Regions from separate parts of the Neobacillus sp. C211 genome, predicted to be linked through region 1. Evidence: riboswitches for the same ligand, from Rfam matches in the RefSeq annotation. Region 1 holds a riboswitch; the other holds the start of a gene.
What was found. Region 1 has a riboswitch for cyclic di-GMP ahead of ACSU6B_RS17400 (anti-repressor SinI family protein). Riboswitches for the same ligand answer to the same signal wherever they lie in the genome.
Positions count from the first base shown of each region.

Region 2: linked by a shared signal. The riboswitch ahead of ACSU6B_RS01475 (CpaF family protein) and the one ahead of ACSU6B_RS17400 (anti-repressor SinI family protein) in region 1 are both predicted to bind cyclic di-GMP.

Region 1 covers NZ_JBPXRO010000018.1:22,191-38,037, reverse strand. The annotation lists gene ACSU6B_RS17415 (hypothetical protein) at 1-367, shown strand, start outside; gene ACSU6B_RS17410 (hypothetical protein) at 852-1,445, shown strand; gene ACSU6B_RS17405 (hypothetical protein) at 1,572-2,006, shown strand; gene ACSU6B_RS17400 (anti-repressor SinI family protein) at 2,974-3,087, opposite strand; cyclic di-GMP riboswitch class I at 3,115-3,198, opposite strand; partial or broken gene ACSU6B_RS17395 (hypothetical protein) at 3,408-3,733, shown strand; gene ACSU6B_RS17390 (excalibur calcium-binding domain-containing protein) at 4,414-4,683, opposite strand; gene ACSU6B_RS17385 (IDEAL domain-containing protein) at 5,101-5,298, opposite strand; gene ACSU6B_RS17380 (hypothetical protein) at 5,502-5,636, opposite strand; gene ACSU6B_RS17375 (winged helix-turn-helix transcriptional regulator) at 6,028-6,408, shown strand; gene ACSU6B_RS17370 (SDR family oxidoreductase) at 6,438-7,508, opposite strand; gene ACSU6B_RS17365 (PLP-dependent aminotransferase family protein) at 7,803-9,224, opposite strand; gene ACSU6B_RS17360 (dihydrodipicolinate synthase family protein) at 9,481-10,308, shown strand; gene ACSU6B_RS17355 (flavin monoamine oxidase family protein) at 10,817-12,301, shown strand; gene ACSU6B_RS17350 (winged helix-turn-helix transcriptional regulator) at 12,518-12,868, opposite strand; gene ACSU6B_RS17345 (nitroreductase family protein) at 13,012-13,638, shown strand; gene ACSU6B_RS17340 (M20 family metallopeptidase) at 14,155-15,585, opposite strand; gene ACSU6B_RS17335 (MFS transporter) at 15,582-15,847, opposite strand, start outside.
Region 2 covers NZ_CM122574.1:277,176-293,022, forward strand. The annotation lists gene ACSU6B_RS01440 (ThiF family adenylyltransferase) at 1-375, opposite strand, end outside; gene ACSU6B_RS01445 (aldehyde ferredoxin oxidoreductase family protein) at 620-2,452, shown strand; gene ACSU6B_RS01450 (hypothetical protein) at 2,538-2,810, opposite strand; gene ACSU6B_RS01455 (ubiquitin-like small modifier protein 1) at 2,812-3,084, opposite strand; gene ACSU6B_RS01460 (YisL family protein) at 3,214-3,573, opposite strand; gene ACSU6B_RS01465 (fumarylacetoacetate hydrolase family protein) at 3,714-4,622, opposite strand; gene ACSU6B_RS01470 (hypothetical protein) at 4,752-4,946, opposite strand; gene ACSU6B_RS01475 (CpaF family protein) at 4,943-6,253, opposite strand; cyclic di-GMP riboswitch class I at 6,380-6,466, opposite strand; gene ACSU6B_RS01480 (spore germination protein) at 6,728-6,949, shown strand; gene ACSU6B_RS01485 (spore germination protein GerPB) at 6,968-7,189, shown strand; gene gerPC (spore germination protein GerPC) at 7,248-7,862, shown strand; gene ACSU6B_RS01495 (spore gernimation protein GerPD) at 7,859-8,035, shown strand; gene ACSU6B_RS01500 (spore germination protein GerPE) at 8,041-8,451, shown strand; gene ACSU6B_RS01505 (spore germination protein) at 8,508-8,726, shown strand; gene addA (helicase-exonuclease AddAB subunit AddA) at 8,774-12,559, opposite strand; gene addB (helicase-exonuclease AddAB subunit AddB) at 12,556-15,847, opposite strand, start outside.

The DNA.
Region 1 (15,847 bases):
AGGTCATTCAATCCCATTGTCGGACGAAGGTCAAGAACGTAGGGTATATCATTTTCCTGTGGATGCCTATATTCACACTGAAGAGGTCTCAGAAAAAGGAATAGCAGCGAGATTTGTCATAAACGGAGGTAACCACGGAGTGCCAGGAGGTCACTATGAATCTTTAGCCACAATTTTGCGCAGATCTTATTTCACACAAGTATTAATGGAAACCCCTCCAGAACAAGTTAAGTGGATTTTATATTTCGATGCTGAACATGGTTCGAATGGGGAAGAGGAAATCTTTGAAAAAATGTTAAAATGGGACGAGAAAACCTCAAACTACTATCCTGCAGGACAGAAACTATTGACCAGTGTTTTTGATTAAAACGTGTGTTTTTATCAAAAAGTTCTTACGAATATAATAGAGTTTTTCAAAGCAAAGAGACTTCATTTGTTTATATATGAAGTCTTTTTATTTTGAAAAAGATGAGGTGTTACCATAGTGAGATGGAGACTTGTGACCGCTTGAAAGAGATGACACAGTTTTTGCTTGATAAATTGGGGCACTTTTTCCAGTTTGAAACGTACATTTTTACATGGAGAGACATACATGATTGCCTTGGTTAATCGGGCAGACCTTTGTTTGGATGTTTCTGGAAATTAATTAATGTATGTTTTGGCAGTAAATTTATGAATCTATACTCAAGAAAAAATGTATATAAGCTAATATTTATACATATTTGTGAAGTTATGCTTGCTGCACTAACGGAGCAGGTTAGCTACAGAAGCGGTACCATATAAAACCATTGAAATTCATATGATTTTTTCTATACAATGAAGCAAAAATATACTCTGAGAGAGTGACAACGTTGAAAGAAAATCGACTGTTTTTCTTGTCGTTAGCAAGCAGCATATTAGTTATTTTAGTTATGTTTTTTCAATGGAATTTGGTTGAAATAATTACCGAATTTTTAATGTTACCTATTTGGTTAGTGGTATTTGGATTTTTTATTTTCATTACAGTTAAGACAATTATCAATTTATTCAAAAAGAAGGATTGGAAACCCTTCGTCATACAGTTATTGACTATTTTACTATGGTGGTTCTTTCCTTTCACTCAAGTTATGTTAGATTTGGATTTTAAAATGAATAAATCAGAAAGAGAAGAAGTGGTGCAATTGGTGGAAACGGGTGCATTAAAACCAAACTTGCCAAATAGCCCTTCTACTATTCATTTACCTGAGAAATATGAACAATTATCTAAGGGCGGTGGGGAAATATTCATCGAAAAAAAGGATAATCAATATTCCATTTTATTTTTAACTCACCGTGGAGTATTAGATGGATTTTCTGGTTTTGTTTATTCCCCTGAAGATAAAAAGCCAAATCACAATGACTTTGATGGAGATATTAAAGAGATAGATAAATTAGATAAAAATTGGTATTTTGTAGTTTCTTATTAACCTAACAGGTACGATTCTTCAGTAACGAAGGTCGCTCTTTTCTTATTCAGCTAACAGGCACTTTAGTGGAAAAAGAGGTAATATTATATTAATATATTCCATTCAATTTTTATAGGAAGTGAAAAGATGTTCTTTTACTATGCAATGCTCGTGGTTGGAGCTTCGTTCGTAATAATCGCAGTATTATTTTTCATTGCTATGTATAGTGATAAAGACTATCCATTTTTAGATGTAGGTAGATGCTTAGGAATGTTTTTATTTGGTGTTTTAATTTTAGCCGTTACTCTCCCAAGCCTAAAATATGTTGTGCTAAAGGAATATGATGTCGTCAGTGGGAAATGTGTTATCGAAATAGATTCATCAGGTCGTTCTTCTGGAGCTGACTTTAATATGCTCAATACAGGTGAGATGTTTACTTTCAAAGATATTCCTACGCTTGATGCTTATGGAAAGTCAATCCCTTATTATTGTAAAGTGACAGTAACAAAAGACCATAATTTTGAAATTGGTTATAAAATATATGATGCCAAAACACGAAAGTTAATATTAACAAGTGAATAGCCTGCTTCAATAACAAATTCCACTTACCGCCAGTCTTTTTTCTTTATAGTTATTGAACTAACGGAGCAGCATCCCTGTAATGACTGAAAATGAGGTTTGAACAAAAATATAACCTCTTGGTAGAATAAGAGTGTCCTGAAGCTGGCCAGCGAAAAGGACAACACTCAAATACCAGGAGGCCTAAAATGTCAGCTATATATTTGTATTCCCTCCTTTGTTTGCTTTTTTTTTCGGTGCCACGCCCCGAAATTTGTTGCTATTATCCACTTTATAACGCTATAAAAAACGGTATAAATTTATATGTTGAAACTTATATAGCTGCTGCTCTTTTCTTTCTAATGAGTATTGTAACAACTATCTTATCCACTTGTTCTTCTGTAAAATGGAATTTTGTACTACAGTCAAGAATGGTTTTGATTAAAGAAGACACTTTTACAATTATTGCATCCGATTTACCTTCAATATCCCTTTTCGAGCGGTCGGTAAAAATAACAATGGAATAAAATCCAATTGTAGAGTTATAAATATAGCTGGTGTAATTAGGAAATTAAAAATCCCTTTCGAATATAGATTGATTTTGGTAGATTAATATCTAAAAGAACTGTATATTCATCCCCTAATTTAAGTAATTCTTCATGAACCAATTAGTTCGGCGTCGTCTCCCAAATTTACAGCTCTTTTTGAAGTCCCATGGACCAAAGAAGTCTTGTTTTAAGTTCATAGGTGTGAGTACTATTTTGTATTACTGGATTGTACATGTCTTGAATATTTCATCAAACTAAACCAGACAACATCAACGTCTTTTTAATAAAAAGATTGTGAAGAATTACACTTAGACTATAGGGTGCTTTCCTTAAGAAAAGGCTGCAAAAAGGCAGCATTTTTTCTTCTTCAGCTAACTAGTTTTATGTCGCATTCGACACAAAGTGCGAAGGAATTAAAAAAATAGACCTCACAGAGGTCAAGATTATTTATTTAGAAATTCTTTAATTTCATCAACAGAAATTCCTAAATTACGAGCTTCCAAAATGAGGTCAAACCAATCTTTGTCTAATTCTTTTTTGCCAGCAGTTGCAGTCATAATATTCCCCCTAAAATATGTACTATTATAGGCAACTCAGCCATCTTAGTTTATAACCTTAGACCTGTAGCTTTGCGTCCCATTCTTTCAAATGGTTTGCTTTTTTCTAAAAATTGTTAATAATATGAAACAATTGTACTACAAACGTTCACTATATTGAACAAAATAAAATCGAAAAAATTCGACAATAAATAGGAAGTTATGTCGCACTTCCGAAATTGTGCATTATTAAGGAAGGGATCTATTAAGCTCCTTCAGTTAGATACGATTATCTCTCGAATACTCACTTATTCACAGGATTTCAAATCACTTGAACAAATGCCAACTATTACAATACCAAGTACCGTTTAACAGGACATGTCTATGAAAAACGCTATTATGACAAGGTGATTGAAGATAAAGAAGGAATGTTAGAGGTAAGCCGCTACTTTATTTAAATCCTGTTGATGCAAAGATGGTCAGGCAACCTGAATACTATCCTTGGAGCAGCTTTTATCTATTTAAGTATCCCAGCTCGATACCGCCACGGTTTATGTATATGTACTGCCTTTTAGACTATTACGAAGGGACAATAGAACAGAGGCGGGAGAAGTACTGCAAACCTTTTTATATTCATGCCGAAAACTACGACACTGGTGAAAATTAACCAATCGCAGCAATACAGGGTAAAGGCACAAAATTCTAGTTCAGCAGCTAACTGGGGTTCCTTTTAAAAAGAGTCCTGTTGAAGACATATCTTGACAAGCTTCTTAGATGTTTGAAAGGATAAAGTCTGGAGTGGTGCGTGATGAGGCCACTATTAATTAAACGTTTGTGTAGTGGGGAATGGACGGGCAATTAATAGAATTATGTAAGTTTAATAGAAACCTATCTGATTTTGTGGAAAGTTGTGTTATTTCCTGCGGAATTTATTTCCGGTTCTCGACAATTTTCAATCTTGCTTGGCAGGGAGAATCCTTATATATCAGTGCTTATAGCTGTTTTAACTAAACGTTTGATTAGTATAGCCTATATGGAATTTAGTCGAAAGGGTGTCGATTACTGACAAAAGTGGTTTGGAACTTATAAAAGTCAAATCTCTTGTACATACGGCCGGTTTTGTCCAATAGGGATCGTATAAAGGACAAATCTCTTGCTCCAGCTACGGGTTTTAACCTTTATACCGCTTAGATGGCCAATTATGAATGTCACCTTACTAGTGACTTTAAAAAAATGGATTTGGCGGTAACGAGTAACATATTCTCCAACGAAGAGAGCCACAATCTCTCAGAAGACAACCAAAAATAAAGGAGGACTGATCAGCCCTCCTTTTGACATGTATACCTATTATCGCTCACATGCAATAAAATCTTTATCCCGGTCACTTTTCTTATTAGCGTCATACAGCGCTTTTGAAACATATGGCTTGTACTTAGTTTTTCCACCCTTGTTTTTAACATTAGATGCTCTTGCCACTCCACCTTTGAAATCCTTATTCAAAGCAGTACAGTTTTGGTAAGTTTTAATCTTCACCTGTGCTTCCGCAGAATCAGTCAAACTGAAGGATAACCCCACAACTAATCCCAAAGATAGTAAAATAGTAAACAACTTTTTCATATTTTTCAAACTCCCTATATTGAAATCTAATTTCCATAATAGGATATTATTAGGAAAATATCAATGCAAATATGATAAGTTCCGGTACATTGGCACTACCTCACATAGCCCAATGACCATGGGGTCGGTTCTGGTGGCTTTATTGGACAAGGAAAAATTGATTGAATAAGACCATGAGAACCGTCCCTGTGGAATTTTGACTTATTTTTTACGTTTTGCTTAGCAATCAACGTTTCTGATGGCTGGCGATTTTACGGACTGTCATCTAGTGTTTTATTTAAAAAGTGATATTTAAGCAATAGGGCGCTTTAATTGAACAAGCAGCAAAAAGGATCTTCCGATCGAAGATCCTTTTTCAATGCCGATAATGTCTCATTATGTTAAGTTCAAAATCATCTCGATATATAATACAACATTTTAAGTAATATTTTTCAATTCCTCTGTTAGTCGTAGGAATTTTTCTTTGTTTCGTTCCTGTAATGACTGGTCAATCTCTTTTCGGATTTGCTCTTTTCGTAAATTACGAAGGACTTTATTTAACAACGTTTCAGCAAATTCAGAATCCATGACGTTTACTTCATTTTGTGGTGGTGTATTAAGCAAATTCCTTTCCATAGGAAACCAACTCCTTGACCTTTTTTCTATTATACTAACGATTTTCAGACTATTCAAATATTTTGCTTGGCAGTTCCATGGTATTTATAGCTAATGAGTTTACATCTGAAAGTGTAACTCATTGAAACCTTCTGTTATGGTCTTTAGAATATTTTTAATTCATCTCAAAGACTATTATTCTTTCAGTTTACTTAATCGTTAATCTATACCATTCTATCTTTAGACTGATCCGGATCATTATAATAAAATTGATGGATCAAATAGGTAAGAAAAGAGTTTAGTTCAAATCGATCTTTATTAACAAAATCAGACAACGTTAATTTGCTTTCTCTTGTCACTATTTTACCTCCTTTATTTAACTTCTTTATCTTTATGATTCCCAAGCTATTATTCTTTTATACATATAAATTAATAAAACTGAGAATAAGTATTATGCAACTAGAAATATTCATTATCTTAAACAACTTCTTTTTTTTCATACCGATCATAGACCTTTTCTGGAGTAATAAATGTTTAAATTGCTAATCGTGTTCCATTAAAGGGCCATATTCTTGATTAAGAGAAGGAATTATTCGTATGTAATTGAATTATTCAATTAATGGGGGCAGGATAGCGTAATATTTTGCTTGTAGATATAAAATTCAAAGACGGAAATTTAATGCTTCAATTCATCTGATGTTTACCAGTGACATGTGTCGGAATATTAAAAAAAGGGAGGCGAGGTATGTAATGAAGGATCCTGATAAGATTTACAACACTGCGGTAGAGGCAACTTTGGAAGTAATTGGAGGGAAATGGAAACCCGTAATTCTTTTTCATCTAACCTTTGGCAAGAAACGTAACAATGAATTGAAAAGCTTGATACCCGCAATTACTCAAAAAATGTTAACACAGCAACTTCGGGAGCTTGAAGAGGAAGGCGTGATCTTACGCATTTCTTACAACCAGGTTCCACCCAAGGTAGAGTATGAATTGACAGACTACGGCTGGAGTCTAAAGGAGATCCTGCATCTGATGTGTAGGTGGGGGGATTCGCATATAGAGAAAAAGTACGGGGGAAGGGCTACCGTTCTAGCAAACCCACAGCTTGATGAAGTACATAATATATAAGCCGACCTAATACAAGGCCGGCTTTTCGTTTATGGGATGACTTTGCGTTTGCGAAAGTCGTCGAAGATGTTCATAAACATCGCTTCGGTATCGACGTATTCGTGAAAACCTAAGCGACGGGCCTTAGTTCCGTCGGCGAAGAAATCGTAATCCCAAGAGAACACGAAATCACCGAATCGCCAGGAGGATACGTCTTTATAGGAATGCCGAGCAAGCCCATGATTCTCGACCATTTTGTTCCAAAGCTGCTCCTTGTCCGCCATGACAACGTCCAGTGGCATCTGCAGTGGAGGCGCCGTCTCCAAGCCGAAGTAGTGAGCGATCTTCGGCCATAATTCGTTCCAGCGGAACAGATCGCCGTTCGTGATGTTGAATGCCTGATTGGCACAACGCTCTTCAGTCGCCGCCCATACTGTTGCCTTCGCGAGAAGCCCGGCATCTGTCATCTCCAAGAGGCTGTCGTAAGCACCTGGCTTGCCCGGAAACCGAAGCGGAAGTCCAAGCTCCTTCGAAATTGAGGCGTAGATCGCAATAACCATGGCGAGGTTCATCGGATTTCCAAGCGAGAAGCCGCAGACTACAGAAGGACGTAGCGCAGACCAAGTCCAACCCTTACCTTTTTGCCTTTGTTCTAAGAAATCTTGCTGATCAACATTGAACTCGGGCGGCATATGGTTCGCGTCTGTCTCACGAGCAGGCGTTTTGAAAGGGCCGAGATGTGCGCCGTATACCTTGTATCCCTGCAACAAACTGACATGTTTTAAGCTCGCCGCGATGGGTTCGATCGACTCTACGGTGTTCACTAGCATGGCAAGGTTAGGCGGAACAAGTTCGGCCCAAGTCGGACGGTCCTGATAGGCGGCATAGAAGATGTGTGTTACCTCAGTTAAACTCTTTAGCTTCTTGCGGGTGTCGTCTATATTGAGCAAATCCACAGCCACATACCGGACACGGCCGACAGACTCTCCGCCTCGACGCGATACGCCGATCACGTCCCAATCAGGGAGGGTAATGAGGTGATCAATGAGGTTGCGACCGATGACACCATTTGCGCCTACGACCAAGGCGACTTTGCGTATTGTTTTAGATTCATTATTCATAGTGTGCAGCTCCTTCTGTACTGTGCTTCGTTCACTGTTATTTTGCATCAAGGAACCACACTTGAGAAGTACGCACTTTGAAGTGCCATAAGCACTTTTTTGTAATTCAGCAGTGCTCTTAAGAGTAAGTCTTCTTGAACTAACAGGCAGTTGCTTAATAAGAGACTATAATAAATTCCTTACCAGTCAGGTGAAGTTAGGTGTGACTATAATGTTCTAAAAAAATCGAAGAGCCAATGACATTATTGGTTCTTCGTCTTTTTGTATGCTTATGTTTATAGGTAGTAGCATTAGTTAGAACCAAGCTTTGGAAAGTAAGTGAACTCCCTCATGAATCCTATTCTCATCTAAACCGGCAAATCCAAGAAGCACTTGAGAATATTCTTGAGAAGGTGGTCGCTCATAAAATGAGGACACTGGATACACTAAAACTCCCTTCTCTTTAGCAGTAGCGATAAGCTCTTTCTCTGTCATGTTATTCTTGGGTCCTAATAGCACGTGTAAACCAGAACCTGAACCAATTATTCGGACCTGATCATTCATGTTAGCTTTAATAGATGTGAGTAAAGCGTTATGCCTTTTCTTATAAATATTTCTTACTTTGTTCAAATGCCTTGACCATTGGCCACTTTCCATAAAGAGCTTTAGAGTATGTTGATGTAATCTTGAAACAGTTTGCTTATAACCAATAAAGTTTTCATTGTACTTTACTAGCAACTTTGTCGGAAGTACCATATAGCTCAAACGCAAAGATGGAATTAGTGACTTGGCAAAAGTCCCCATGTATACAACATTTCCATACAGATCAAGGCTTTGAAGCGATGGAATGGGCTTTCCTTCGTATCGAAATTCACTATCATAATCATCTTCGATGACATATCCACCCTTCTCCCTCGCCCATTCTATCAATTCTAAGCGCCGTGATATTGGCATTACGGTTCCTAAAGGGAATTGATGGGAAGGAGTGACGTAGACAACTTTCACTTCGCTCTCTGTTAATTCAGTAACATTAATTCCATTTTCATCAAGATGAATGGGCTTAACTGTTCTTCCATAGTCCTTAAATATAAGGCGTACTCGGTCATAACCGGGTTCTTCTATACCATAAACTAATTCTCTGCCAATCATTTTACATAGCATGCTTAATAGGTATTGTGTACCTGCTCCAATTACTATTTGATCTTCAGAACATTCAACTCCTCTAGATTGATAAAGGTATCTAGCAATGTGTTTTCGAAGTTCAAATTCTCCTTGTGGATCTCCATACAATAACAGCTGGTCTTGTTCGGCAGCGAGGCTTTTCATGGTCAATTGACGCCATAACTTAAATGGAAAATGAGTTAAATCTACATCCCCATACTTAAAATCGTATTCAATCTTTGGTGGTTGATCTTCCTGATGATCAAATTCCCAATTTGCAGTTTTATCCATATCGTTGTTGTTAGAATCTATAAGGAAGAGGTCATTTTTTATCTCTACAACAAACAATCCTTTTCTTTCTTCACTTCTAATATAACCTTCAGCAACAAGTTGTTGGTAAGCAGCATCAACTGTGTTACGACTCACGTTTAAATAATCCGCCAAATTTCTTTGAGAAGGTAACTTACTGTGAGGGGGAATGTTTTTTCTTTGTATTTCTTTTCTAAGATACTCATAAAGTTGGATATAAATGGGCTCTTTTTTTCTAACATCTAAGGTTGGCGTTATTTCTAACATATTTAACCTCCTTATAAACTGGCACTTGAAAATGCTTGTAAACTGGTACTTTTATTGATGCCAGATGCTTTATTATAATAAGTTTACATTTTAGTGATCAAAAAGCAAAAGAGTGTGTTCTAATGTACATCCCATCGCACTTTAAAGTTGTTATTAAAGTAACGGGTCTTTACTTAAATAAGGTTTTGAAACGATCTTCCAGAAACGGTGCAGGTAAGTTGAAGTAGAGATAAAAAAGGATAAAGGAGATAACATTATGCTAAAAGAAACATTTCACATTGCTGTGCCAACTGCATTTTTTGAAGACGAATCTGTAAATATTCAGGGGACAATAGATCATATAAGAGATTTGTATAAACAAGGAGTAAAGTCTGTTCTTGTCTCTGGATCTACTGGTGAGCAGCATAGTCTGAACCTTAAAGAGAAAATTGAAATAATAAACAGTTTAGTATTGGAAGAAGAACTTATTAATAATATGGAAATTTTATTTGGGGTGTCATCTATTAGACAGAAAGAGGCAGAAGAACTCGCTAAAAAGATTCGGACTACAAAAATATCAGGTATTTTGCTTGGGTATCCACCATATGTTCTACCAACACAAGAAGAGGCATTAGTTTATACAAAAACCATTATTAATCTTAGTAAAAAGCCTACTATCTTATATAACAATCCAAAAAGAACTGGATTTAATTTATCAGTAAACAGTATTATTCAGTTAAGTAAGATAGAATTAGTAGTTGGATTAAAAGAAGCTGGTAATAAAGAAAAAGTTGGACTACTAAAAAACAATATTAACAGAAGCAACTTTCATTTTTATGCTGGTGGAGAAGTGGAATTAGAGGAAAAAGTATTACAGGGGTTTGATCGTCTTTCTTCAATCGCTGGAAATATTTCACCTATGGAAATCAGTCAATGGTTTAATAAAATGCTTACGAAAGAAAATATTACTCAACAAGAAAGAGTAAAGATAGAAACCATCATTCAACAAGTTTATCAAGGGTCACCTTTAGTAAACCTAAAGAAAGGTATTAATCAAAAGAGAATTCCAATGGGAATTTGCAGGAGTCCAATTGGAAATATTTAATTAGATAGATCATTATTTTCTTAAACTCGTGTGATTACTACAAAGTTAGCCTCATTTTATATGGGTAGGTATTTATTTTACTTACTCAATGTTCTTCAACAAACGGGCGCAATTCTGTAGCAAGAATTGTGCTCGTTCTTTATGTATTGGGCTATATTGTGGTAAAAGAGATTGTAGTTGTTTTAATTAAATATTCTTATTGAACTGATAGGCAGATTTTTAAGATCAACTTCAGTGATGCATATTATCCTCCCTAACCCCAAAATTCTGAACCTCAACGGATTGATTTGATTTCTCCCTATGCTGAATCTAACTTCATTCTCCTATAGACTTATTAGCTGCTCGTATTCAAGATTCAACGGCTATCAATCCCACCTTTCTGAGTGGTAATGTCAGTATGTCCAAGTTTAATAGATTTTTGTCCTTCCATGCATAATTTTACTTTCTAGTTGAATAGGATGGCAGTAAGCCATATTACGGTCTAATTAGAAGTGTAGAGGAGAAAAATATGTTAAATTACGTATTTCCTAAGCTATCCTCTGATCAAATGATTTCAATCATCAGAAATGGACTTGAAAAAACCACAACACCTAAGAAGATCATTATTATTGGCGCAGGTATGGCAGGACTGGTCTCGGCCTCTTTACTTAAGCAAGCTGGACACAATGTTACAATCCTTGAAGCTACTGATAGGGTGGGAGGGAGGATCTATACGTTAAGAGGCGATTTCAGGGATGGGCAATATCTTGAGGCTGGGGCAATGCGAATTCCTCATACTCATTTGTTGGTTTTGGAATATATAAAAAAATTTAAACTTCCGGTTAATAGGTTTATCAATTCGACTCCTAATGACATTATCTATATTAAAGGAATCAAAACTCATTTTAAGGTGTATGAACAGAACCCTGATATTTTGCGCTTTCCCGTGTACCCACAAGAAAAAGGTAAAACCGCTAAGGAGTTGCTTCAATTAGCAATAAAACCGGTGACAGATTTTATTGAACAAAACCCAAAGAGAAATTGGCCTTGGGTCATAAAAGAATTGGATAAATACTCAATGGACACTTATTTGAGATATAACCCGTTTGGAGTCACATTATCTCCGGGTGCCATCGAAATGATTAAAGTAATGCTTACACTGGAAGGACTTATGGAGCTTTCTTTCTTGGAACTGTTACGTGAACTGTTAATCCTATTTACCCCTGATATCACCTTTTATGAAATCACGGGCGGTAACGATCAACTTCCTAAAGCATTTACGACTCAATTGAAAGATGATATATTTTACGGACAAAAAGTGAGGAAAATTGTGCAGCATGACAACCAAGTAACCATTCATTCTGTCCATAAAATCTTAGAGCCATTTCAAATCACCGGTGATCTTGCGATTGTGACCATTCCTTTTTCAGTGTTACAATTTGTGGAAATCGAACCGCGAAATTCTTTTTCTGAAAACAAATGGAAGGCAATTCGGGAACTTAATTATGCGGGCTCTACGAAGACCGGCATCCAGTTTAAAAACAGGTTCTGGGAAAGGCAAGGTTTGTATGGTGGGCAAACCGTTACGGATCTCCCTATTAAATATATTCAATACCCGAGTTATGACCTCGGTACACAAGGATCGGGTGTTATTTTAGGGAGTTATACATGGGAGGATGATGCTGTACCTTGGGACAGTTTGGAAAATGATGATCGCTTGGAATATGTATTAAAAAACTTGGCTGCCATTTATGGTAAACAGGTGTTCAGTGAGTTTCAAGCAGGAGTGAGCCACAGTTGGGTTCGATATCCGTATTCTGCTGGGGCATTTACGATGTTTAAACCCGAACAGGTAAAAGAATTATCTCCTTATATTTCTACTCCCGAAGGAAGAGTTCATTTTGCTGGCGAACATGCCTCAACTACTCATGTTTGGATCCAAGGTGCAATCGAGTCCGGAATACATGCTGCATTTGAAGTTAATGACTTACCAAGAACTTTATTTCAGGTTTAATCAGCAAAAATAGAAGAAACTCGTCAAAAAAAGCCTTTGCTCAACGAAAGCAAAGGCTTTTATCAATTAAGGAGTTCCTTTTATTTTTCAACAAACGGGCCAGTTGTTGAACAAGGTATTAAAAATGAAAATGAATATTTATATTAAAATGAGGATTTGAGTTTAGTTTAAGATTAATCTACTTGAATAAATCTTTACAATTTATAAAAATTGAATTTAACTATAATGACAACAAATTTCCTCATCTCGATCTATCTCTCTTACAACCGCATAATTATTCCCCCACTCACACATTGTGTTTAAAACTGGTACAAATGATTCACCTAACTCTGTTAAGCTGTATTCTACTTTTGGAGGCAATTCCTTAAATACTTCTCTTCGGACTATCCCATCTTTTTCTAACTGCTTTAATTGATCAGTCAAAACTTTTTGTGTAATTGCTGGGATTCTTTCATAAAATTCTTTTGTTCGCATTGATTTTTGGCTCAAGAAATAGAGGATTAGACATTTCCACTTTCCTCCTACTGTATTCATGAAAATATTAATTCCAGTATTTTGACTCCCCACCCTTTATTCCCCCTCGTATATAATGATTAAGCCTAAATAGGCACTAAAAAGTGGCTATGCCACATTAATGTGCGTTATTTTCTCTTAGTTTAGTGTCTATTATAATCGGGTTTGTAGCAAAAAAAAAATTTGGAGTGGATACCATGAGTGTAAAGGATATTTTGGAAAAAAGACGTTCCGTTAGGCATTATGATTCAAACTTTAAAGTCAGTTCAGAAACGGTAACATCCTTGATTGAAAGTGCTAGTAAGTCGCCTAACGGAAATAATATACAAGCAACGCGATACTTAGTCATAGACGATGCTCATCTGCGAGATTTGTTGTTACCGATAGCCTTTAATCAACAACAAGTGACAGAAGCATCCACATTAATTGTGATACTTGGGGATTACCATGCTTTTGAGAAAGAAAATATCATAAAGATACATGAAGAAGGATTTCAGGCAGGTTTTTTTGATGCAAAACTAAGAGATTATTTGGCAGGTGCTGCTATAAATTATTATGCAAATAAATCAAAAGAAGATTTAAGCATCGAATTAACAAGAGATGCAAGCCTGGCTTCCATGTCATTAATTCTACTGGCTAATGAAGCTGGTCTTGAAACAATTACAATGTCAGGATATGATTCCCAACAGCTTAAGTCGGCATTGCATATTTCTGAGAGGTATTTGGACGTTATGCTTTTAGCAATTGGAAAAGGTATTAAGAGTGGTCACAAAACTGTCAGGCATGATGTGGAGAAAGTAATCTTTAATAATAAAATACAATAACGATTATCAAAGTCGTTTAATAACGTAGACAAACCCATGTTTTAAACATTGTTGAAACTATTGATAATAAACCACTCATACAATACGATGCATCAAAACATTTGGCAGCTTTAATTTAAATAAAAAAATAATAGTAATTTTATGTAGCTTAAAGTTGTATTTATTCAATGTACAGTTGAATGATCCGACTATCTAGTCACAGCAGCTGTTACTTATCCCACTAAAGGGCGCTCTTCTTGAATAAGAAAGAGTCCTAACAAAATTCTTGAATAAGTGAAGAATATATATGGTTAACGGGTAAAGGTTAAAATTAAAAATATGTCTCCGAGGAAACCTAAGTAAAAGTTAGGGTAATATCGTTACCCTAACTGATTTTTAATTCGTAACAAGGACAAATATCGGGCCATTTTTTATATGTGATTTTAGAGAGATTTTGCTGGGATTTGATGAATAGAGAAAAGCGCAAAGCACCATAGGGTCTATGTTTAAGACAATGGTGCCTCGCGCTGTTTCAAATTATCTTCGATTACAAGGTGGTTCCACCTCTTGGGGAATTGGACATTGATAAATATTTTCCCCTAAACGATCTTTGAGTTCTTCTTTAGCTTTTATGAGCAGTTCCTGGTTTTTCATGATTTCAAATGCTGTTCCCGCTAAAACCTTTCCTGCCAAAAGCATTCCTTTATGAGCAATGGATGTCTTTCCGATTGTGACAACCTGCCAAGTGTGTGCAGGTGTTCCTAGTACCCAGCAGGCACTGCCTAGTTGGGCTGTTGGTGTGACCCAGCTTACATCCCCAACGTCGGTCGATCCTCCAAGGGGTTTTTCAGATAATGCTAGAGTATATGGGTTAATCCGATCGGACATGGCTTTTCCCTTCAGATGCCCGGCAACCTCTTTCGGTAAATTATTGATTTCGTTCGCTTTGTCTTCATCAGCTAATGTGGCTTGAAGCTGCTCGGCAAAATGAATTTCTTCGTCATTATAAGTTGGTGTACCAACTTCCGTAAATACATCTGCCATGACAGATTCGAGTGTGGTATTTGGAACCAGATTGGAACAGGCTTTGTCGAAAATAATTTCCACTTCCGTTCCTGTCATCAGTGCGGCTCCACGTGCAATATTGCAGACTCTTTCATAAATTTCCTGGACTTGAGGCGTTTTGGGAGCTCTGATTAGATAAAGCACTTCAGCTTCTGCCTGAACTACATTTGGGGAAAACCCGCCTGTGTTGGTGACGGCATAATGGACTCTTGCTTCTTGAATGATATGTTCACGTAAGTAATTGACACCTACATTCATCAGCTCCACGGCATCAAGGGCACTTCTTCCGAGATGCGGTTGAGCAGCAGCATGTGCACTTTTCCCTTTGAATTTATAGAATACTTGATAATTAGCCAATGAATTCGATGGTAAAATGGTATTTGTTGTCCACGGATGCCAGCATAAGGCGAAATCTACATCGTTAAAACATCCTTCTCTTGCCATATACGTTTTTCCTGACCCACCTTCTTCAGCCGGGCAGCCGTAATATCGGACTGTTCCTTGTAACCCTTCTTGCTGCACCATGTCTTTGAGAGCGACAGCGGCAGCAAGGGAGCCCGTTCCAAGGAGATTATGCCCGCAGCCATGCCCGTTCCCGCCCGAAATAATCGGATCCTGATTGGAAACACCGTCTTTTTGACTTAGTCCGGAAAGGGCATCATATTCACCAAGGATGGCAACCACTGGTTTCCCCCTGCCAAAACTGCCGACAAAAGCAGTAGGCATGCCAACGATTCCTTTCTCGACCGAAAATCCTTCTGATTCGAGGGCTTGACAGATTAGATCAGCGGAGCGGAATTCTTCGAAACGTGTTTCTGCAAATTCCCAAATTTGATCACTTATCTTGATCCATTTGTCCTTTTTCTCCTCGATTAAATCTACAACTTTTTGAATATTATTCATGCTGCGTCACTCCTCATGTCTTGTGTAGCTGTTTTGAAATTAAGAAATAGGCTGGTTACAATCGGGATCATGAGAGCAACAATCAATAGTGTAAACGCTCCGGTGTACGATCCATTAAATAAAGTGATGGTATACCCCATGAGTGTAGGGGCAATCGTACCTGCCATTTGACCTCCAAAATACATAATCCCAACTGTCGTACCCATTGTACTTTGTGAGAAATATTTCAATGGTAACGCAAGCACAACGGAGGTAAGACCTA
Region 2 (15,847 bases), on a different contig from region 1:
GCCATCAACGATACAATTAAAATCCGTTAATAATTCTTCCGCATTATCTAGGTTTAAATCAGCGATTACTGCATCGACTGTAACAGTAGAATTAATTCGATTTAATCTTTTTTTTGCAGCAATTACCTTTGGGAGCTGTAATTTTGCATCCTCTTCATCAAAAAGTGTCTGCCGCTGCAAATTTGATAGTTCAACCAAATCCCTATCAATTAACCTTATATAGCCAACCCCTGAACGAACCAGATGATTTGCGATTACCGTGCCAAGTGCACCAACTCCGACAATTGCCACTTTGCTATTTTGCAATTTTATTTGTCCTGACTCCCCAATCTGTTGAAAAAGAATCTGTCTTGAATAGCGTTCTAAATCACTCATGATCCACCTCTTTCCTAAGTTAAACTGTAATCATGAACCGCAAAAGAAAAAGTTATATTACTATTATCTTACCAAATTATTTTTGATTGTCTTTTATAAATAATTTAATTTTAAAAATATTGAAAAAGAGATATAATAAATATTGGGTTTTAGTATAATTTGGTAGGAATCTCTTATAACAATATCTAATATTATAAGAGATTAGTATATATTTTTTTAATATGGGAAAGAAGGGGGAAACACTTTGAATCTAGGCGGTTTTAAAAACAAAGAAGTATTAGTCGACTTAACAAATGGTGTGGTTGATTACAGAGGAATCAACCAAGATGATGCAGTTAAGTACATAGGTGGTCGTGGCCTAGGGGTTAAGTATGTTTTAGATAACGGCCCTGAAGTCGAGCCATTATCTGCAGAAAATATCATTTGTATTATGACAGGCCCTGTCACAGGCTCCCGTTCTTCGATGAGCGGACGTCTTTGTGTTGTTACTAAATCTCCGCTGACTGGCACTGTAACGGATTCACACATCGGCGGGTGGACTGCAGCGCGTCTCAAATGGGCAGGCGTGGATAATATTATTTTTTCAGGAAAAAGTGACAAGCCTGTATACCTATTTATTGAAGATGGTAAAGCAGAGCTTCGTGACGCTTCAAACCTTTGGGGAACTAGCACACGAGCCTTTATTCAAGCAATGAAAGACGAACACGGTGAAGAGGACCTAAGTGTTATGACGATTGGTCAAGCAGGTGAAAACACCGTCCGCTTTGCTGCATTTATTAATGAACATGACCGTGCTGCAGGCCGTGGTGGTACAGCTGCTGTTGCGGGCTATAAAAAATTAAAAGCAATTGTTATCAAAGCCGCTCAAAAAGGCAATATGCCACAACCAAAATTAGATACCGATTACAAAGATGCCAATAAAAAAGCTGTAAAGGCGATCCTTGATGGCGGCTTAACAGCTCCTAATAAAGGCGGATTATCCGTATATGGAACAAATGTATTAACCAACTTGATCAATGAAGTGGGAGCGCTTCCAACAAAGAACTCCCAATTAACACACTGGGATGAAGCAGAGAAACACAGTGGTGAATATTACAACACTAATTTACGTGTTGCTAACAAGACCTGCCATGCCTGCCCAGTTGGTTGTAAAATTGAAGTAGAAGTAAAAGATGGGAAGTATAAAACACGAGTAGAGAGCATTGAATTCGAATCCGCTTGGTCGCTTGGCTCCAACTGTTTATTAAGTGATGCAGAAGCGATTTCATTTATGATCGACCGCTGTAATGAATATGGGCTTGATACAATTGAACTTGGACATTGTTTCTCCGTTACAATGGAAGCTTTTGAAAAAGGAATTATTACCGAGGAACTAATCTGGGGCGACGCCGATTCAATGATTGAATTAACCAAAAAAATCGCCTTCCGTGAAGGATTTGGCGGCGTACTTGCTGAAGGGCCTGCACGTGCAACTGCACTTTGGGGTGCACCTGAATTATCAATGTCTGTTAAAGGCCAATCCATCCCTGCCTATGATCCTCGCGGCATTCAAGGTATTGGACTTGGTTACGCTACAAGTAACCGCGGTGCATGTCACCTTCGTGGGTACACTGTAGCCAGTGAAATTGCTGGTATTCCTGAACCAACTGACCGCTTAAAGCCAGAAGGAAAAGGCGAATTACTAAAAGTATTCCAAGATATGCTAGCATTCTCAGATTCTATGAATATTTGTAAGTTCTCATCCTTTTCAGAAAACGCAGAGCATTATGCGGAGCAATACAGTGCAATGACTGGAGTTCAACTAACAGCTGAGGATGTTATGAAGGCTGGGGAAAGAATCTATAATCTTGAACGTTATTACAACAATCTTGCAGGCTTTAATAAACGTGAAGATGACTTCCTTCCAAAACGTTTTACAGAAGAACCGGCGTCTGGAAACAGTGCGGGCCATGTAAGCCGGATGGATATCATGTTAGAAGAATATTATCAAGTTCGCGGCTGGAAAGACGGACTCGTAACAGATGAAAAGCTTCGTGAATTAGGAATTATCGATCCTGAAGTAAAACAACCTGTCTAAGACATTACTTTAAGAAAGCTTCTGCACCTATGCAGAAGCTTTCTTTTAATACGTAGGTTTTTGACATCGCTAACGCTATTCTTAATCAGCCGCCAATTCTGGTTGTTTTATAGCGGTAATTTTTGATTAACACATCTAAAGCATGATCGTCCTTTGCACAAAATCGCACTTGGACGGTATTCACCTTAAAACTTGAAGTAAAAGAAATTTCCTCTTCCGAAAGTATTTGTCCCTTCCAGTTATCCGCCTCATAGACGTAAGGAAACCTATCTGTTCTCTGTAAAGCACCAAGTTCTTCAAAATACATGCCAAGATGTTCAATACTAATACCACGAAACTCTAATTCTCTGATAACCATATCAGCCACCTGCAACAGGCGGAAAAAGAGCAAATTGATCCTTTTCTTCTACTTTTGTCTGAAGGTCATCAAGGTGGATGATATTTCTTCCGTTTACATAGACATGAACAAATGGAAGCAGTTCCTTTTCAGTTGTAAAGATTTCATCTTTTAATAGTGGAAACATTTCTATCATTTTATCAAGTACATCTATTACCCGTTCACCATCAGGTTGAACGTCTACTATTACCCCACCGCATATTTGCCGGAGATTAGCAAACACTTTTACGAGCATATGAATCCTCTCCTCTCTACTTATTTCAATATTAAGACCAAACTAAGCAGTTGTCACTTTGTTTATTATTTTTGCAAATATAAAAAGGCTGACGAAGTGTTCGACAGCCTTTACTAGATAACGCTAAGATTATGGGTGTAAAAATGACATGGGTAATTTTGCAAAGCCTAGGTATAATACAAGCACCCATGCAATGATAAACTGAATCCAGAATACAGAAGTTCTTCTGTTATTAGCCACACGTCCAAGGATCATTTCAAATAATCCGATTATCCATAGACCTACAACCGCTTTTAAAATATACCACACGTCAATTCTGTAAACCGAAAACAGAAGTCCTACACCTGTTGCTATTATAACTAAGTATAATACTCGTAAGATCATTTGTAGAATTTTAAATCCTTTTGCTTTTCCACTTTTATGTAAGGAAATTGCAACGAAAAATAAAATTAAAGCTAAAACCCATGCAGTGATATGACCGTGAATCAATACAGTACCTCCTAATGAATGAAATTCATTTATTTCGACCTTATCATACCATAAAACATTAATAAAAACGAAAAAAGTAAATCAATCTAGTAACAAACATGGATATGTTACCCTACTATTTTGAGGTGTTTAAAGAGTGCCTATTGCTTAATGGTATTTTTCAGTGTTCCAATCTTTTCAATGGTGACTTCCATCTGATCGCCAGGGGATAGAAATTTAGGAGGCTTAAACCCTTTTCCTACTCCAGCAGGTGTTCCGGTCGCTATAATATCTCCTGGTTCAAGTGTCATTCCGGCTGAAAGAACGGAGATAACCTCCTCAATTGGAAAAATAAAATTCTTTGTATTTGAATTCTGTCTTACTTCCCCATTTACTCTTGTTTCTATATGTAAATGGTTTGGATTTTCAATCACACTTTTATGGACAATCCATGGTCCCATCGGACAGGTAGTATCTAAGCTTTTACCAATGAAAAATTGCTTGTGTCTTGATTGTAAGTCTCGTGCGGTCACATCATTCAGAATGGTATAACCAAAAACGTAGTCGAGGGCCTCCTCTTTTTTTATCGCCCTTCCCTTTTTACCGATGACGACAGCTAGCTCCCCTTCATAATCAAGTTGATTTGTTACATCTTGATGGTTTAGGACTGTTTCATTCGGTCCAATAACCGTTGTAGGGGCTTTCGTAAAGACCATTGCATGTTCCGGGATATCTGCTTCACTTCCCATTTCAATCGCATGTTCTGCATAATTTTTTCCCACACAGAAAATATTCTTGTTTGGTCTTGGAATAGGAGCTAGCAAGGTGGCTTCATCCAAGGAGACATATAAAGAATCAGCATGCCCACCACTAATTACCCAATCGTGCAAAACTTGGACTTGTTCGATAAAACTTTCTCCTAAATCGATACATTCCTGCATTGAAGAAGGAAAACTTCTCTTCCCTGTCCTTGCTTCTTCAGCAGAATTTAATAAAAGTACTTTTGATTCATCTTGGTCTACTAAACCAACAAATGTTTCTTGATTACGTTCTACTGTTACAAATTTCATGTTTTCACCTCAATTTATAGTAATCACACTTACCATATTAAAAGAAACAGATGAACCGAACAAATAAAAAGAATTAAAAAAGGCTGAACCCTAATTAAATGGAATCAGCCTTAACTATTTTTAAAAGTTTCAATAAATTGGATGATTGCTGGTCCTAATTTTCTGCTTCCTTTTCCCCGGGCATTCTCTTTTTACATCGTTCATTGATAAGTAATGCTGCACTCGATCCTGAACCTTATTTTCTGATAAAAACAACACCTTAAAGATAGACCAGAATAATATAATCTCCGTTAATAAGAAAAAAATCAGGAGCAGTCCAATCATTGCCGCCACTCCTCATTTTCTATAAACACGGACGACGGAATTTGAATTCCAGATGCCTCTAGACGATCATAAAATTTAGGGCGGACACCGGTAGGTACAAGCCTTCCGATTATTTTCCCTTCTGAGTTAAGTCCTTCTTGTTTAAAAGAGAAGATATCTTGGAGAACGATAATTTCTCCTTCAATCCCTTGTACCTCAGTTATATTGACAATTTTTCTTGTTCCGTCTTTTAAACGTGTTTGCTGTATAATCACATCAATTGCCCCGGCAATTTGCTCACGTAGTGCTTTTATCGGAAAATCTACACCAGATATAAGAACCATTGTTTCCAACCGAGCAATCATATCTCTTGGGCTGTTTGAGTGCCCTGTAGCCAATGAACCATAATGTCCCGTATTCATTGCCTGCAGCATTTCAAGCGCTTTTCCTCCACGTACTTCCCCGATAATAACGCGGTCTGATCTCATCCGTAGTGAGTTCCTGACAAGATCCCTAATGGAGATGGCTCCTATACCTTTTATATTGGGCGGACGTGACTCTAGGGATATCACATGCTCTTGTCCTAATTGAAGCTCGGCTACATCCTCAATAGTTACGATTTTTTCATCATCTGGGATAAAATTTGACAAAACATTGAGTGTGGTTGTTTTGCCAGATCCTGTTCCTCCGCTGACAAACATATTTAACCGTGCTTTCACACAAGCATCTAGAAAGATAGCCATTTCCTCTGTGACTGTTCCTAAGTTAATCAAATCTTCAATCTGGTAGGGATCCTTTGAAAATTTCCTGATTGTTATAGTTGGTCCATTTAATGCCAAGGGGGGAATGATTGCATTAACACGCGATCCATCCGGAAGCCTGGCATCTACCATTGGAGAACTTTCATCTATTCTCCGTCCCAGTGGGGCAACGATTTTATCTATTACACTCATGACATGTTCATTGTCTCGGAATTGAACTGGCGTTAACACCAACTTCCCTTTTCGTTCACAGTAAACTTGGTTGGGTCCATTCACCATTAGCTCTGAAACATCTTCATCTAAAAGGAGGGAATTAATTGGTCCGAAACCAGTTAGGTCGTTGATTAGCTCATCATCTACTTTTTTCCGATCAATTTGCCCGCGTAATTCTTCATCTTCTTTTATTATTTCGACTGTCATTCCGTCAAACTTTGGAATGATTTCCTCAATTTCTTGCTCTTTTAACTCTTGCAAAATTTTCTTATGAAGAACATTCTTTAATTCCTGATGTTTGTTAGCTTTTTTCGCCTTTTCATTTTCCTCGTCCATTAAAGGTGTCTTCAACAATTTTCACCTCCGTGAAATAGAAATAGCCCCACCTTTACCAAAGGGGGGATAGAATTCATAGAACAACCATATATACATAGAAAACCTATGCAGACATAGAATATCTATTTTGAAACACCCTGATCTTTCGGTAACTGGCTGGCTTAGTGCAAATGCACCTTAGCCCCTGTAGCTTTGCGTCACTGATTTTCATCAGCTTTGCCTTTATCGAGACTCAGTGTTTATTTTTCCGACTGATCTCTTAATCACATAATAGAACGTTTTACCCTTATCGGATATCCTGCTATTTTATCATTTTGCATTGTGAATCATAGGTTAATTGAACTATTTTTTATTCATACCCCTAAAAACAAATAAATAAAAGTGTAAATAAACTTAAATGACCTCGGTTTCCAATATATTTGGGCGAATCAATCACATTACCTGTGCCCATACATAGGATGTAGAAGATACTATGAAAAAAGGGTGTTGAAAATGCCAGCGATTGTTGGAGTTGCACAGGTCATTACACTTGGCAGCAGTTCTGTTTTCCATATTGGAGATGTTTATAAAATTATGCCATTTTCCAATGCAAAAACCTTTTCCGGTGCTGGTTCCTTTAACACAGGGGATAGCTTACGGCTCCATAATAATGTTAGTTCCACGAATACCAATGATCCTGATGTATATGATCAAGGAATTGCACTTAATGCTTAATGAATGGGTGATTTTCAAATGAATTTCTATATCCAGCAGTCCATTCAGATTAATTTTATTAAAATTGGCGGGATTACCAATTCCTCCGTCCTACAAATAGGCAGTGCGGGGATTATCAAACCTACATCTCATTTATATAATACCGGTGGATTTACACAACCCGCACCAAAAACTTCAGGCTCTTTATTAGGGACACCAGCCGTACCATTACAAGCTGCTGTAAGAGAACAAGATAGGTAAGCTCCCTATCATATAGAAATCGATAAACTTATTGGCGAAATAATTGTGAGGTGATTACATGTATCAGGATTATTCCCAATATCTTCAATGGCTACAGATGTGTATTCAAGCACAGGAGCAGCGAATTCTAACTTTAGAGAACGCTCTCCAAAAAATGAAAGAAGATATCAAACAATTAAATGAAAAAAAAGCCATCCATGTTGATAAAATTGAATATAAATTTGATCAATTGAAAGTTGAGACTCTTGAAGGAACATTAAACATAGGTCTAAACCCATCGGAATTATCAGGAATCGAGGACTTCGCAGTACAAAATCAATCCTTAACCACACCAATATCACCCAAGGATCAAATGCAAAGATCAATGAAAATCGAGGAAGCTATTTACAGATATTTAGAAACAGATTTACCTCAATTAGTTGAAAATGCCCAAAGGGAATTAACCGTTCAACCGAATGATGAATATTTATCGTTCATAAAACAAGACATCATTAAACAGCTTCCTATCAGGATTGAACAACATATAAACGCCCATTCCTCTGGCAGCCGCTCTTTTGAAAATGCGCCTTCGGACGATTTAGTTATTGAAGCATTAAAAAAGGAAATTCAAAATGGGGTATTTGTTTTTTTCAGCAATTTACCTGAAAATATGAAAGGGATGAAAACAGAATGAACTTCGAGGTTTATAACCGAGAACTCTTTGTCCAAAACATAAAAATCACTGGGGTAGCAAGCTCCTCGTTAGTAATGGTGGGAGATACGGAAACGATCCAATTGGCCTCAACCTTTGATACCCCTGCAGAATCGCTAATCATAGGTCCGTTTGTTCCCCTATCACCGGAGTGACCATCATGTTGCAGAGAACCTCTTGTGTAGACACTATAAATATTAGGATTGCCTCATTTTCCTCTACGGTACAGCTAGGGGATTCCTGTATCATTAATGGACTTTCAAGAGCAATCGCTGTCCAAAGGGAAGCTGAAGTATTTTATGGAAATGAGGGGAATTTATCCTCTTATCGAGTCTTTTCCGAACCTATTCCTTTTCTACCTATCAATGAACCTTTTTCATACTCCCGTCAAAATCCAAACCCACTAATTAAGGTAAGTAAAATTGATATTATCGGGATATCATCAGCTTCCCTTTTACACGTTGGGAACAGCCGCCATGTTTCTATGGAGGCTAGAATTAAGCATATTCGACAGTTACTTCCTATTCAAAGAAAAGAAGAAGAAGTAGTAGAAGAACAGGGACAAAGATAAAAGCATAAGTTACTTTAAGAGAAAATGCCGGGAATATACTAAAAAGGATGTTTGTCATGCCAGCGATTATTGGTCCTGTCCAAATCCTTCACGTAAGTGGAGGTATAGTGCAATTTGGAGATACCGTGTATATCTCTCCAAAGAGCACCTCAAAGACAAATGCTGGTTCAGGTGCATTTAATACTGGTGGATTTATCATATCGAATTCCGGATTAAGTGGAACCAATGTTCTTGATACCAAGTTAATTGACCAGCCAATTGTCGGGAATAATTAAAAAATGACATGAACCATCCTAAATGGTCTATGTCATTTTTTGTTCGTTTAATCCTTTTCAACCTTCAAAATATGAGCTCCATCAAAGAAAAACAAGTACTTTTCTGTAACCTTTCTTTTCCATATTTGTTCAATTGCTCTTGTATATAAGTTAATTTGCATCTTGTAACGGTCTTCAAGTATGGACTTTGCTTGGTCAAACCCACCTTTATACCTGTCGGAAATTTGATCCGTTTTATAATCGACCAAAATAAGACCGTTTTCTTCCTCAAAGACACAGTCAATGATCCCTTGCACAAAAACAGATTCTTCTTCATCCTTCCAAGTGGGGTACACATCACGAGCAGGCATGGAAAGGGTAAAGGGAACCTCTCTGTTGATTGCTTTTGCGTTAAAATATCTAATCCCTAAATCTGAATGAAAGAATTGAACAATTAAATTTTTATCAATGACCTCTGCTTGGTCAGAGGTTAACAATTCGTTGTTTACCATCCATGTTAACTGTTCCTGGAGAGATTCTTGACTAACTGAATTGGTTAAATCTACGTGCTGCATAACCATATGCATGGCAGATCCCCGTTCAGCTGGACTTAATTGCTTTTCCTGCATAAATTTCGGGCGTTTAACTATCGACTTTTTATAGCGATTCACAAGGTCCGTCCCACTTTGTTCATCTGCCATTTCTCTTTGGCGTTTCATTTCAGAAACGGATTGCTTGGAGCGATGGGCTGCGGCACTTGGGAAGGAATATTCCCAGTCTAAGCGCGACTTAATTTCTTTAACAAATGGCGACGTGGCTGGGACATGTTCCCCTTTTTGGACCATTTCAAGAAATTGGTCTTCATTCATTCCGATTTCTAATTCCGTCTTCTTGATTTCTTCCGCACTTATTAGTGAAATTTTCCATGAAGAAGGATGACATGTAATTTCCTCAGGAACAAGGGCATTTCCCGTACCACTAAGCCTTAGTTCATTGGCGTCCTGATGGCGAACAAGCGCTGGTCCAATCCAGTCAATATAGCTTGAAACCGCTGCCCGCTCATAATCCTTTAACAACCATTCTGTATGGGAGGAAACTTCATTCCATTGGTCGATTTTTTTTTGAGCATCTTTAAGCGTAGCCGTTAAATAAAGTTTTTCTTTCGCCCTTGTCATCGCCACATATAACACGCGCATTTCTTCCGCAAGCATCTCCATTTTCTTTTTTCGCTTAAAAGCAATTTGCGGTAAGGATGGGTAAGAAATCCTTTTTTCCGCATTTACATACTTAGATGCAAATCCGTATTCTTTATCGAGCATATATGGTTTCCGAACATCAGCCATATTAAAAGTCCGTGCCATTCCCGCCATGAATACAACGGGAAATTCAAGTCCTTTACTACTATGGATGGTCATTATCCGAACAACGTCTTCTTGCTCACCAAGTGCCCTTGCTGCACCAAGATCGTCCCCTCTTTCAATCATTCTCTCGATAAAACGAAGAAACCTGAACAATCCACGGAACGATGTTTGTTCGTATTGTCTAGCTCTGTCATATAATGCCCGTAAATTAGCTTGGCGCTGTTTTCCCCCTGGTAAACCGCCGACAAAGTCATAAAACTGGGTATCACGGTAGAGCTGCCAAATTAACTCCGACAACGAACCCTGTCTTGCCACCCCGCGCCACTCTGTTAGAAAGTCATAAAAGCGGCGCAGCTTTTCGTAAAATTCGGCCGTATTTTTGGCTTCTTTACTCTTGCAAAAAGCGGTAACAGCCTCCCAAAAAGAGCCTCGCTTCTGATGAATGCGGATGATTGATAGTTCTTCTTCGTTCAACCCAACGATGGGTGAGCGTAAAACAGCTGCAAGCGGTATGTCTTGGAAGGGATTATCAATAACTCGTAGTAATGAAATCATAATTGCCACTTCGGTTGCATTAAAATACCCTGTTGAAAGATTAGCATAAATAGGAATCCCTTGTTGCTTAAACTCTTCGATAATTTGCGGAGCCCAAGTCATTGAACGGAGCAGGATGACTGTATCCCGATACATAAACGGCCGATTGGATTTGGTTTTTGTAGTATATACCGGTGCTCCACTTGCTACTAGCTCTTTTATTTTAGAAGCAATTATCCTCGCTTCGAGTTGGGATTGTTCAAGACCGATAGCATCAAATTCTTCTAGTTCTGACACCTCTGTCTCGCCTTCCGTTACAGGCGACCCATTATCCTGGGCATTTTGATCAATAAGCAAAAGTTCTACCGGATAGGGCTCATCGTCTGGATACGGTGCGCCAGCACGCAACTCTGCCGCCTCATCGTATTCGATTTCACCAACTTTAATCCCCATAATTTGTTTAAATAAATAATTGGTTGCATCGAGCACTTCTTTTCGGCTTCGGAAATTTCTTGCTAGATCAATACGTAGTCCCGTAGAATCTCCGTCGGCTTTAAAGCGATTATACTTGCCTAAGAAAAGGTTCGGCTCAGCCAAACGAAAGCGATAAATCGACTGCTTAACATCTCCGACCATAAACATATTACCATTCAACTCATCCTTTTTAGTTACAAGCTTTAGGATGGTTTCCTGGACCATATTAGTGTCTTGATATTCATCGCAATAGACCTCTTTAAAATGCCTTTGGTAAGCGAGTGCCGCCTCGGATGGAAGAAATTCTCCCTCTGCTGAGATTTCCTTTGTCAAAATTGCAAGGCAGTAATGCTCTAAATCTGCATAGTCTACAAGCCCTTTTTCTCTTTTTACCTTTTCAAACCGCAGAGAAAATTCTTTGACAATATGAACTAGGGTTTCTATTAACGGCCGCATCTCATCCATATCACGTAAAAAGCTTTCAGGCTTTCGCGTAAATAGCTCTTCTTTGATATCTTGGATTTTTTTCTTCGCTTTTTCTCGAAGTTTTTGGGCCTTCTCTGTCAGCTCTTTATCATAGTGGTCACCTTTCACTTGCTTTGCCCGTGAAAAAGACCAGGTCTGCATTGCTTGATATAGAGTTTCCCATGAGTCCTGCTTGGCAAGGAGAAGAGTATCAATTATCTTTAAATCATCTAAAAAGTTTTCAGCTCTCGGTGCCGGTCCGCCAGGGAGCTTTGTTACTTCTAATCCCCGCTTAATCATTTCTCTGGAAGCTTCTAGTTGCAACTCAATATCAAAAAGAAGTGCCTGAATAAAGGAGAGTTCGGCTAGATTATTAATAGCTGAAACATCATACATACGAATGATTGACTTTAAATATTGGTCCGGTAAGGGATTGGAGCGAGCAAAATCGTATATCGACCGTACAATATCCATTAATGCAGCATCACTTCGATCACTTGTGAATGAATCGACCAAGTTGAAGAATGCCTCATTATCTTTTTTCCCGTATTCTTCTTCAAACAACTCGTCCATCACTTCATCTCGGATTAATTGTGCTTCTGTTTCATCGGCAATTCGAAATCCAGGATCGACATCGATTAAGTAATAATACTTTCGAATCACTTCCATACAAAAGGAATGAAGTGTTGAAATCGATGCTTTATTTAATAAGCTCAGTTGCTTTCTTAAATGGCGCGACCACGGGTCTTCATCAATGGCTTTTTCTAATGCTTCCCCAATCCGATGGCGCATTTCTGCAGCAGATGCATTCGTAAAGGTCACCACCAATAATTCATCGACATTCATCGGGTCTTCTTTTGACAGGATTTTTTGGATCATTCTTTCCACTAGGACAGCCGTTTTTCCCGAACCTGCTGCTGCTGCGACTAGGATGTCTCGATCCTTTGACATAATTGCTTTCCATTGGTCGTCTGTCCATGTCACGTCTTCTGGTTTAGGGGGTATGACGAAATTTCTCAAGATTGACGTACCTCCTTCCTAATTAGTTCTAAAACATCTTCCTTCGAGTGTGGTGTGAGAACCCGGAATTGATTCGTTTCAATTGATTCATCAAATTGACATACTGATTTATAAGAACAAAATGTACAAGGTGTTTTGTCCTTTAATTTATAAGGAGCAATGTTTATTTGACCATCAATAATGGCGTTACCTGTTTTCTGATATAAATTCCGGACATACGTTTTCAAATCGTCAAATTCCGATAAACTGGCAACCTTGGATTTTTTGGATAAATTTCCATCTTTTTTTATTCCTGCGGCAATAATATGCGAATCACCAGATTCAAGTGTTTGATCCATAAGCCGGATCACATTTTGATCGCTTAACATTAATCCATTCATCTTAAACTTTTTCATCATTTCCTTTTCAATTTCATCAATCGTTAGCATTTTAGTTGTATTAATGAATGGATTATGGACGTGAAAATAGAGGACACCCGCAGGACTTGCTTTCATCTCAACCAATTCATTCGAATGGGTCATGACAATATCCAGGTAGGTTAACATTTGCAGGGCAAGTCCATAATATACTTCGCTAAAATTGACATCCTTTTCACTTGATTTATAATCAATCACTCGTAAAAAGACGCTGTCGTCTTCCGCTTTTGCCTGATCGACTCTGTCAATTCTTCCGGCCAATTCCATTCTCTTTCCATTTTTCAGTGAAAATGTTAGTGGCGGCAGTTTTCCATTGGGTCCAAAGCCTAATTCCAAACCAATCGGTGAGAATCCACTTACCTTTGCATGCTCACTTAATACGACAGAAGCACGTGTAATAATTTGCTCCAATTTCCGTTTAATATAATGATGGCGCTCTGAGCTTAACAATATTTCGTTTTGCAGTTTAGGGGCTAGTGACTTGACCGCTTCCTTAGAAAGGGTTTCACATTGTTTCCTCGATAGCTCGGCCCAAGAAAGGTTTTGTTCATTAACAATATCTGCAATCTGCTTTAATGCCGCATGAAACAGCTCCCCAATATCCGGAGCCTCCAAACGAAAAACTTGCCGGTCACGAAGCTTTAGTCCATGCTGAGCGAAATGAGAAAATGCGCAGGAGTTATATAATTCCATTCTAGAAACACTGGCTTGAATGGCCTCACCATATAATTCATCCGCTGAGTCTTTAGAGAGCTGTACGGCTGAATTTGTATAAAAAAGGCTTGAAAACACTTTTTGAGCTTTGGCCTTTCCCGAACTTCCAAGGTAATAGTTATATACATCCCACCATAAATTTGAAATGGGGTACCCTCGCATTTTCCATTGAAGCTGCGCATTAAGGAAAGATAACGTCGTTGTAAAATTTGAAATAAAGCCTAGTTGACTGGGCTCCGAAACTTGTGATGGGTCTGTCACATAAAATAGCTCATTAGCATTAGGAAACATATCTTTTATTCTCTTAATATACGAAGAAGGAATTAACGCTTTTCCTTCATCATTCGCAAGTGGATAACTAACATAAAGGGCTTCTGATGGTGCTGTAAAAGCTTTATAAGCAAGAAAATTTTCATCCAGCAAACGTGTCCGGCTGCTTGGTGCGATTTTAACACCTGTTGCTAGGAGCATTTCCCTGTCTTCATCAGAGAGGATTCCTTCATCAGATATTTTTGCAGGCAAAATTCCTTCATTAACACCAACTACGAATTCTACTTTGATTTCATTTAGCCTTGATTTTTCTAAATCCCCAATCAGTACCTGATCAAGTGCCGGCGGAATAAGTGAAAAATGTAAGGATTCAAATCCTGACTCTAAAACAGCAGCAAACGCCTTTAAAGTGACTTGCTCTTCCCCTAGAATTTCAACGTATTGGTCCAGGAGATCAATCACGGCATTCCATACTTGTTCATGCTCCCGCATTTTTACAAGATTACCTTTTTCTTCGGCAGCTGCTTTCCATTTTTCAAGCTTTGTTGGGACATCCAATTCCTCTAGCAGCAAATAGATGGCTTCACAAAATTTTCGGCCTGAATCCGCTTTTTTCAAACGTCTTGATAACCGTAAAATGGGTGCAGTTACCATAAGCTTTAATTCATTTAACTCTTGTTCCATTTCTTTTTCAAGGTCTGTTTGCGAGTTTACCTCTAATTCCAGCCCTCGAATACGTCGATAGCTCCAACGCTCTTTTTTCGTCCATTTACTTCCGTTAATTCCGTAAGCTAAACAATAATTCTCTAGTTTATCCATTTTCTCACGCATTTTTGCTGACTTTTCTTGCAGGGGATATAGCAATTCTGTCTTGATCATTCTGAACACCGGCTCATAGCGCCAGTAGGAATTAATGACTTCAAGGCTTGAGCGAATGAATTCGATCAATGGATGGTTCAGCATCGTTCTTTTTTGGTCAATAAAATAGGGAATCTGATAATCGTCGAAAACTGGTTCAACAATCTCATGATAGTCCCCACCATTTCGAATTAATAAAGCGATATCCCGGTACCGGTATCCCTTTGTCCTGACTAATTGGCGAATTTCTCTTGCAATCCCTTCAATCTCAGCTCTACGGTTTACGGCTTGGCAAATATTAATTTTTGTCTCACCAACATATGCTACTGCAGGCCGGGCATCAAATTTTTCTTCAAAATGACTTAAAGACGGCTCTGTCCATTTTCTTTGTTCTTTTAGAACAACAGACTGCTCGATTTCAATACCATTAGCTTTAGCTAAATCATAGAGAGAATAACTAGTCTCACCTGATAAGCGAAACAGATCAAGCTCGTCCGGTGGAGAATTAATCGAGAGGTGATCAGTCGTCAATGCAATTGAAACGTTTTTACAATGTTTCATCAATTCGATCATTACTTGATATTCCTGCGGTGAAAAACTATAAAAACCATCAATATATATTTCTGCATCTTTTAAATATGAAGAGGAGGATACTTTCTCGGATAGGAGTTGAAAGTAATCCTCCGAATCGATATATTTACCAAATACTTCGTCCTCAAACTTTTTATAGATCATTTCTAAATCACGAAGTTTATCATTTAAGGCATTGGTATCTTCACCCGATAAGGATGAGCCTTGAATTAGCTCCTCTGGCCTAATACAGTAACGTTTAAATTCTGTTATCATTTGCTCAAGCTTTTGGATAAAACCATTCTTATCTGCAGCTCGCTGAAAAAGCTTTAGTTGTTCCTTTTGCTCATCGATGATTTTGCGTATTAACATACTCATCCCGACGCTACTTAAATGTGTTCGGCTAATCCCGCCTGTTTCTTGCAAGATACGCCACGCCAAGCGGGAAAAACTATAGACT